DNA from 2 places in the Vibrio cholerae genome. Region 1 is predicted to be linked to the other one. Evidence: predicted binding sites of a transcription regulator. Region 1 holds the regulator's gene; the other holds the start of a gene.
The links. Region 1 encodes PurR, which represses purine synthesis genes. Its sites were predicted from a motif close to TNANGNAAACGTTTNCNTNA; they were not measured.

Region 1 (4,872 bases):
AAACTTTAGGACTGATGTGGCAAACCCTGCGAGATACTGTGGCAGGGGATAGCGGTGAGCCTGTGCTTACTCCACCGGTGGTTGAAGAGGCACCAAGCGCACCTTAGTCTCATCCGCTTTAGGGATCATAAGTAGCATTAAAAAACTGGCATTTAGCCAGTTTTTTAATTTTTACAATGCAGAAAAGAATAAGGACACTTTCGAAGTTTAATCTCCAGCAAACATGTACCCTTCGCCGTGAACCGTCACAAAGATTTGCGGGTTTTTCGGATCCATTTCCATTTTGGCGCGCATACGGCGGATCAATACGTCAATCGTACGGTCGTTTGGCGCATCCACACGGTGACTGATCATGTTCAAAATCCGCTCACGGCTCAGCACTTGATTAGGATAAGAAGAAAGCGCAACCAACAACTCGTATTCCGCTTTAGTGAGCTTGACTGGCTCACCGTTACGGCTTAATGCACGGCGCTGAACATCGAACGTCCACTCACCAAAATGCACCAGTTTGTCATCGTGTTTGTCGGTAATTCTCTCTCGCTGTGCGAGGGAAATTCGCCATAATAAGTTTTTTACACGAACCTGAAGCTCGCGTAGGTCAACAGGTTTGGTGACATAATCGTCCGCGCCCATTTCGAGGCCAACGATTTTGTCGATACTGTCGGTGCGTCCTGTCACTAAAATAATGCCAATCTCCGACTGGCTGCGTAATTCTCGCGTCAATAACAGACCGTCTTCACCGTGCAAATTAATGTCCAGCAAAACCAGATCGATGTCATTGAGCTCTAACGCTTCTCTCATCTGTGCGCCACTTTCTGCTTCCGTCACTTGGTAACCTTCATTTTGAAAGTAACCACTTAACTTACTTCGCGTGACGAGGTCATCTTCAACCACAAGTACGTGATAGCTCATAATGCACCATTTTAAATAACTGGATGTATCGCAGGGTTATTCTATTCATATTTGTTAATAACTCGAGAAAAATCGTGAGAAACCTCACTTTTTCTTGATGCAAAGCAAACTTCTTTTAACAGATTAACAACCTATTCTTTTCTTTTCACAAACTGTCACAATCACCGTGATAGCTGTTCATTTTTATGGTTTAGACTAAGCACACATCGATTGGGAGTGCAGAGATGATGCAAGAACTGAAAATCCTCAATGAAAAGCGTGCTGAAATCTATTGGTGGCTGTCGAGCCTGTTTTTTAAAGAACTGAGCGAGCAAGATATTGCTCGCTATCACTCAGCAGAAGTTCGTACTTTTTTAAGCGGGCTCGCTGATGAGCAAAGCTTGAGCCGCGAAGTTAAACACTTGGTCGAGGCGCTCAATCGCTTGCAAGATCGCCAAGATGCACAGCTGGAGCTCGCTGCAGATTTCTGTGATCTCTTTTTGAAATCAGACCGTGATTCCGCCCTGCCCTATGCTTCTGTCTATGCCGATCAAGGTTTACTCAATGGCAAGCCTGCGCAGCAAATGCGTGAGTTACTCAGCGCACATGGGGTTAAGGTTGAACAAAATCTCAATGAGCCCGAGGATCATCTTGCCATCCAGCTCGATTTTTTAGCGCATCTAGCAATCAGTGCTAACCAAATTGAGCACTCAGCACAACTGAGTTTAGCGCTCCAAGCTCAGTCCGACTTCATAAGTCAACACTTACTCACTTGGCTACCTGCCTTTGCTGAACGTTGCACTCAATTTGATGCTTTCGGATTGTACTCAGCCGCCGCTCGTTTAGCGTTAGCCTTTATTCAGCAAGATAAACACTGTCTTGATGAGCTGATCCAAGAGACCCATTAGCCAGACAGGCAAAGCGGAAAGCCAGCCTATTTTATCTATCCCAAACGGCTTCGTGTGGTAGCCAACACCACGGCAGGGTCAAATAGGAAGGGGATAGACGAATTAATTGTGAAATGGCTTATAGTTTGGTGAATGAATTTCGTTGCGACGGAGAGATTTGCAGTCTAAAATCCATCCGCAAACGATAAAAACGAGTAAAAATTTCAACCGCTGTTTCTCGGCGGTTTTTGTTTTTTATTACTTTAGGTTTATTACTTTAGGCATAGTGATTGAAGCGCTTTACGTACGGCATAGTGTTGGACATGTGCTCGCACAGAGTGTGAAGATTCGCTCAGTCTCGCCTTACTTCTGCTGATTAAATCCACCGATGTTATTCGCTGGCAGCAGTCATCGACAGGAACACTCTATGGCTACGATTAAAGATGTGGCACGCCTTGCGGGCGTGTCAACCACTACCGTTTCTCACGTCATCAATAAAACTCGCTTTGTGGCAGAAACCACCCAAGAGAAAGTGATGGAAGCCGTTAAGCAGCTGAACTACGCGCCAAGTGCCGTGGCACGCAGCTTAAAGTGCAATACCACTCGCACGATTGGTATGTTAGTGACGCAATCTACTAACCTGTTTTTCTCGGAAGTTATCGACGGTGTGGAAAGCTACTGTTACCGTCAAGGCTATACGCTGATCCTATGTAACACAGGCGGCATCTATGAAAAGCAACGCGATTATATCCGCATGCTGGCCGAAAAACGGGTTGATGGCATTTTGGTGATGTGTTCAGACCTGACCCAAGAGCTGCAAGATATGTTGGATGCGCACAAAGATATTCCAAAAGTGGTTATGGATTGGGGTCCAGAAACGTCGCACGCCGATAAAATCATCGATAACTCCGAAGAAGGCGGCTACCTCGCGACCAAATACCTCACTGACCGCGGTCACACTGAGATTGCATGTTTGAGTGGTCACTTCGTCAAAGCCGCATGCCAAGAGCGCATTCAAGGTTTCCGTCGCGCGATGGCGGAAGCCAAGTTGACCGTCAATGAAGATTGGATCTTGGAAGGTAACTTTGAGTGTGATACTGCCGTTTTAGCGGCGGATAAAATCATTGCGATGGACAAGCGCCCCACGGCGGTATTCTGTTTCAACGATACGATGGCATTAGGTTTGATGAGCCGTTTGCAACAGAAAGGCATACGTATTCCAGAAGATATGTCTGTCATCGGTTACGATAATATCGAGTTAGCAGAATACTTCTCTCCACCACTGACCACAGTGCACCAACCTAAGCGTCGTGTGGGTAAGAACGCGTTTGAAATTTTGCTAGAACGCATTAAAGACAAAGAACACGAGCGCCGAATTTTCGAAATGCACCCAGAGATCGTAGAGCGCGACACGGTGAAAGACTTGACAAAATCCTAACTTTCTTGACAATTCATAACGCCTATATTTGAAAGCTTGTCACATAAATATGACAAAACATATGTAGTGCGAGTATTATTAGTAGGGCTCATTCTCACATTTGAAATATCAGTATGTGAGAATGACCCAAGAATGATTAATTTTTATCAGGAAAAATGTCACGCACAGGGCAAACCATTCGAAAGAGTGGGACGCAAAGCCTCCGGCCTAAACCAGAAGACGTGGTAGGTAGCGGGGTTACCGATGGCAAAATGCATACACTTTGTTGACTCATCATTGACACTATGAATGCATGCTTTTGCTAATTTTCTCGGACCTGACTTGGTGGCGTATGTAACAATACTCCGAGACTAACAGCATGGATAAACCAGTATTAAAAGATTCAATGCGGCTCTTTGAGCAGCTAGGACGTGTTAAATCTCGTTCAATGTTTGGTGGCTTTGGTATTTTCGTCGACGAAACTATGTTTGCGCTTGTGGTTAACGATACGCTGCACATCCGTGCAGATGACGCCACAATCGAAAAGTATAAACAGCAAGGTTATGAACCTTATGTTTACAAAAAACGTGGCTTCCCCGTTGTAACTAAGTACTACGCTCTACCTGAAGATTGTTGGAGTCATCCAGACTCTATCCTCAATGAAGCGCGTGCAGCACTGGAGGTCGCTAAGGCCGAACGTGAAACTCAAGCACAAGCGAAACCTGATCGTTTGAAAGATCTTCCTAACTTGCGTTTAGCAACAGAAAGAATGCTCAAAAAAGCAGGTATCGACACCGTCGAGTCTCTTCAGACTCTTGGTTCTGTTGAAGCTTATAAAGCGGTTCAACGAACTCACACGGCAGAGGTGAGTTTAGAGTTGCTATGGGCTCTAGAAGGCGCAATCGAAGGTAAACATTGGTCGGTGATCCCACAAAATCGTCGTGATGAGCTATTAAGGCATCTCTGAGTTTCATTTTGAGTTCATCAACGCCTGTAATCATCCTGTGTTTTTACACACCCTATATTTCATAACGCGTCCAAAGTGGCGCGTTATTTTTTTGAAAGAAAAACGGCCTTTGGCCTGTCTTTACTTTTAGGCTCTCTATGTATCTCCAGTAAATTCAGTGACAGACGATATACTTGAGTAATGAGCGATACTCTAATGACTTGGAGTGACAAGTCGGCGGTCACTGTGTGCACCCACATCAAACCAGAGATAGTCTATGGTTGGGTGAAGAATCGTAGCCCACACCGCTGAAGAGCCAAGTAAAACGGGCAATATCACGCCCCACAAACCATAAAGTAATGACTAGGTACTCGAATGTATAAAAAACTCATCATCGCCCTTGTTTTGATTGCCATTGCCGCGCTCTTGGTGACGCAGTTTAGCCAATACCTCACTCTTGATGTTGCGAAAGCCAAACAAGCCGAATTAGCGAATTATATTGATGCCCATTTGCTGCAAGCCGCACTGATCTATTTTGTGGTGTATGTTCTCCTAACCGCATTTTCAATCCCCGGCGCAACGGTCGTGACTTTGTTGGGAGCGGCACTATTTGGCTTTTGGTTGAGCTTACTGCTGGCTTCTTTTGCCAGTACCATTGGTGCCACTCTCGCCTTTCTCAGTAGCCGCTTCTTATTGCGAGATTGGGTGCAAGCTAAATTCGCTGATAAATT
Region 2 (4,872 bases), 1.3 Mb from region 1:
ATGGTGAATTCCATCTTATCGCCGCGTGAAATCACCTGGCCAAGATGCAGATCGAGCGGCGATTCAATGCTGTTTTCTACGCGCTCAGTGATATTGACCAATACCTGTTTTTTGCCAACTTCACTGATCACGGCTGGGAATTCAGCCCCAAAACCATCAAACAGCAGCACTTCTTGCCCAGCTTGCATACGCAATACGCGACCGATATGCCCTGCGGCATCTTCACTCAGGGCAACGGTGCCAAGCTGGTGGATCGGTTCTGGATGATAAATTCGAGGGATGCGCATGCGGATAATTCCTAATCATTAAACGAGGTTACCGTCTTCCAACGTAAAGCGGTAACTTCAGTTGGAAGAGGGATATCTGGCCTCTAACATGGATGCAAGTTGGGCAAAATACAAGGGGGCAGGGTGAGATTCTGCCCCTCAGTTCGGGCATTGTTCACGCACAAAGCGGTTCGAGTTGCCTTGCACTTTTTCGATCTTTTGGTCACGCACACATTCCCATTCGCTGACCGGATACTGATTGTTCCACGCCTGCATTAATTGGTTTTGCGCTTTGGAAAGGCGCAAACCGTACTGCTCACTCATGTACAGATATGTACGCGCAATCGCCCCGCGAGCACGCTCTGGCGGCATGGCAGTGCGCTCTTTGAAGTTTACTTGCATTTCGCACTGGCCGTAGGTGACGCCATCAATTCCATTCCACTGACTAAAACTGAAGTTGGATCGATCGCCATTCACTTCGCCAATCGCCGGAGTGAGGTTGTGCAGATCGGCTTCCATCTGATTGAACTCAGGGCTAGTACGAGTGCAGTTTTTACGGCCACCTTGTTGCCAGCATTGCAACTGATGACCAAATTGCCAAGCCGGCACCACATGTTCCCATTCAATCCGCGAAGCACGATTCTCATTTTTACGCACTTGATAGCCGCAACTCTCCAGATCCGGGATGCCTTTTTTGCCTTGCCAGCGAATCTCGCAGCCGCAGTAAAAAGAGACCGGATGATCACGATAAATCTTCACCGCTTCATTTTTGGCATGACTAAAAGACATGGGGGCGGCAAAGGAGAGTAGAGGTAAGCTAGCAGCAAGCGTGGTAACGAAACGAAAAATCATCATAAAAGACGTAGATAAGTAGGTTTTTTATCAGTTTAACACTCATAAATTGCCTTTGTCGTTGATGCTTTTGTTAGTTTTGGGCGAGAGCAAGGCAAAGCCTATAGAAGTGGTCTCAGCCAATCAAAGGTTAGGCTTGGTAGATCAAGTTTTGTTGGCAGCTTTGACAGCGATAGGTGGCTTCACCACGCAGCACTTTATTGTGGCGACGAATGGTGAGCGGGTATTCACGACACGCACAACGGTAATGGAAGGTTTTGCCCTGTACTGAAGCGACAGAAAAGGTGTGAGTGGTTTTTGGCTCAAGCTTAAAGACTTGGCTCATCACTTGTTGCCATTCGACGCCGTGTGGACGTACTCGGCCATAAAGCTGATACGTAATCAGATGGGCGATTTCGTGTGGGATCACTTGCTGGAGGAAGTCATCGACGTTTTCGGCAAACAGCACCGGATTAAGGCGGATTTCCCACAGCTGCAAATAGGCCTTACCGGCAGCGCGTCCACGTAAACGGTAATTGAGTTTGGGCAGTTTAAAGGGGCGCTGCAAAGCCTCGCTGGCGGTAGCGATACATTGTTTGATTTTCTGCTCAGCTTGGCAGTGCAGATCAAAACGAACCATTAGCGAATGTCTACCTCTAAAAACTCTGTCATCGAACTCATAAAAAAGGCCCTTTCATGAGAAAGGGCCTTGAACTGTATTGCAATCCTCGCCGTTTGTCAGCGATGAGTTGAAATAATGCTTACTTTAGACCTGCGAAGTCACGCAGTAGCGCGGCTTTGTCGGTGGCTTCCCAAGGGAACTCTTCACGGCCGAAGTGACCGTAAGCTGCCGTTTTCTTGTAGATAGGTTGCAGCAGGTTCAGCATCTCTTGCAGACCGTATGGACGCAGGTCGAAGAACTGGCGAACGGCTTCAATGATGATCTCTTGCGACACTTTCTCAGTACCGAAAGTTTCCACCATGATCGACGTTGGATCCGCGACACCGATAGCATAAGAGAGTTGGATTTCACAACGATCAGCCATACCCGCCGCAACGATGTTTTTCGCAACATAACGTGCTGCGTAAGCCGCTGAACGGTCAACCTTGGATGGATCCTTACCAGAGAATGCACCACCACCGTGACGCGCTGCGCCGCCGTAGGTATCAACGATGATCTTACGACCGGTCAGACCACAGTCACCCATTGGGCCACCAATCACAAAACGACCGGTTGGGTTGATGAAGTATTTGGTCTCTTTGCTCAACCATTCTGCTGGCAGAACTGGCTTGATGATCTCTTCCATCACCGCTTCACGCAGATCTGCGGTAGAGATTGAATCACTGTGTTGAGTCGACAGAACTACAGCATCAATACCTACGATCTTGCCTTGGTCATACTGGAAGGTCACCTGAGATTTCGCATCAGGACGCAGCCATGGCAGCGTGCCATTTTTACGAACTTCAGCTTGGCGCTGCATCAGACGATGCGCGTAGGTGATCGGTGCTGGCATCAGCACTTCAGTTTCGTTGGTTGCATAACCAAACATGATGCCTTGGTCGCCCGCTCCTTGCTCTTTAGGATCGGCTTTATCAACACCTTGGTTGATGTCTGGCGATTGCTTACCGATGGTGTTCAGTACCGCACAAGAGTTGGCATCAAAGCCCATGTCTGAGTGCACGTAACCAATTTCACGAACGGTTTGACGAGTAATCTCTTCGATATCAACCCAAGCGGAAGTCGTGATTTCACCGCCCACCATCACCATGCCAGTTTTTACGTAAGTTTCGCAAGCAACGCGAGCTTTAGGATCTTGCTCAAAAATCGCGTCCAACACTGCATCAGAGATCTGGTCTGCAATTTTATCTGGATGGCCTTCTGATACCGATTCTGAAGTAAACAAGTGCTTAATCGCCATGATAGCTCCAATATTTGTGGTTATTCGCTAACGTCTCAGTTCTTCCCGACCTATGGTTTGAGTCGCTTAGAGGTAATGACGTTATCGATCAATTTCGTACATTTTGTAGGCGTTTCTACATCTAGACGGCTATTCTAGTGTCGGGCGCTCAAATTACAAGCTCTTTTTCTATTTAGCGCATAACCAAACGTTTGCTTAAAAAAGTCAGCTTTGCCACTACAAAGCGAGAATGTGCTAAAAAGTGTGACAAAATCGGAGCAAAGCACCAGTAAATCGTTTGCAGCAGCAGGGGGGCTTTGCGACAATAGCCGCCACTGATTTTCCGCATCCATTCATTTCGCTTACTTCCCATTTAGGAGTCGACATGTCTTCTCGCAAACAACTTGCCAATGCTATCCGTGCCCTGAGCATGGACGGCGTTCAAAAAGCTAACTCTGGCCACCCGGGAGCCCCAATGGGCATGGCGGATATCGCCGAAGTGCTGTGGCGTTCACACTTAAACCACAACCCGCAAAACCCAAATTGGGCTGACCGCGACCGCTTTGTGCTGTCTAACGGCCACGGCTCTATGCTGATTTACTCGCTGCTGCACCTGAGCGGTTACGAGCTGTCGATTGACGATTTGAAAAACTTCCGTCAACTGCATTCCAAAACACCGGGTCACCCAGAATACGGTTACGCACCGGGCATCGAAACTACCACTGGCCCACTCGGCCAAGGCATCACCAATGCCGTAGGTATGGCGATTGCTGAAAAAGCTCTGGCGGCGCAGTTCAACAAACCGGGTCACGACATCGTTGACCACTTCACTTATGTGTTTATGGGTGATGGCTGTTTGATGGAAGGTATCTCGCACGAAGCGTGTTCACTAGCAGGCACACTTGGCCTTGGCAAACTGATTGCATTCTGGGATGACAACGGTATTTCTATCGACGGTCACGTAGAAGGCTGGTTCTCAGACGACACGCCAAAACGTTTTGAAGCGTACGGCTGGCATGTCATCCCTGCGGTTGATGGTCACGATGCAGATGCGATTAACGCTGCGATTGAAGCGGCGAAAGCAGAAACCTCTCGCCCAACGCTGATTTGTACCAAAACCATCATCGGTTTCGGCTCTCCAAACAAAGCGGGCTCACACGACTGTCACGGCGCGCCTCTGGGCAACGATGAAATCAAAGCTGCACGTGAATTCTTGGGTTGGGAACACGCTCCGTTTGAAATCCCAGCGGACATCTACGCAGCGTGGGATGCAAAACAAGCAGGCGCAAGCAAAGAAGCCGCTTGGAATGAGAAATTCGCCGCTTACGCGAAAGCTTACCCAGCCGAAGCTGCTGAATACAAACGCCGCGTAGCGGGCGAGCTGCCAGCGAATTGGGAAGCCGCAACCAGCGAGATTATCGCTAACCTGCAAGCTAACCCTGCCAACATCGCATCGCGTAAAGCATCACAAAATGCGCTGGAAGCGTTCGGCAAACTGCTGCCAGAATTTATGGGTGGTTCTGCTGACTTGGCGCCTTCTAACCTCACCATGTGGTCTGGCTCTAAGTCACTGACAGCAGAAGATGCGTCAGGCAACTACATCCACTACGGTGTGCGTGAGTTTGGTATGACGGCCATCATCAACGGTATCGCGCTGCACGGCGGTTTTGTCCCTTACGGTGCAACCTTCCTGATGTTTATGGAATACGCGCGTAACGCGATGCGTATGGCAGCACTGATGAAAGTGCAAAACATCCAAGTGTACACGCATGACTCTATCGGTCTGGGTGAAGATGGCCCAACTCACCAACCGGTTGAGCAAATCGCTTCTCTGCGTATGACACCAAACATGAGCACATGGCGTCCATGTGACCAAG

Region 2: metK (methionine adenosyltransferase) is a predicted target of PurR. The motif match lies at 3,196-3,215, and genes of this name have one in related genera.

What each region holds. Positions count from the first base shown of each region.
Region 1 is NZ_CP043554.1:1,183,328-1,188,199, reverse strand. Features, by position in the region: gene elyC (envelope biogenesis factor ElyC) at 1-107, shown strand, start outside; gene torR (two-component system response regulator TorR) at 208-912, opposite strand; gene torD (molecular chaperone TorD) at 1,137-1,799, shown strand; gene purR (HTH-type transcriptional repressor PurR) at 2,206-3,216, shown strand; cyclic di-GMP riboswitch class I at 3,375-3,461, shown strand; gene F0316_RS05680 (TfoX/Sxy family DNA transformation protein) at 3,575-4,162, shown strand; gene F0316_RS05675 (TVP38/TMEM64 family protein) at 4,517-4,872, shown strand, end outside.
Region 2 is NZ_CP043554.1:2,473,787-2,478,658, reverse strand. Features, by position in the region: gene rsmE (16S rRNA (uracil(1498)-N(3))-methyltransferase) at 1-287, opposite strand, end outside; gene xds (extracellular deoxyribonuclease Dns) at 426-1,121, opposite strand; gene F0316_RS11490 (SprT family zinc-dependent metalloprotease) at 1,249-1,737, opposite strand; gene metK (methionine adenosyltransferase) at 1,859-3,016, opposite strand; gene tkt (transketolase) at 3,381-4,872, shown strand, end outside.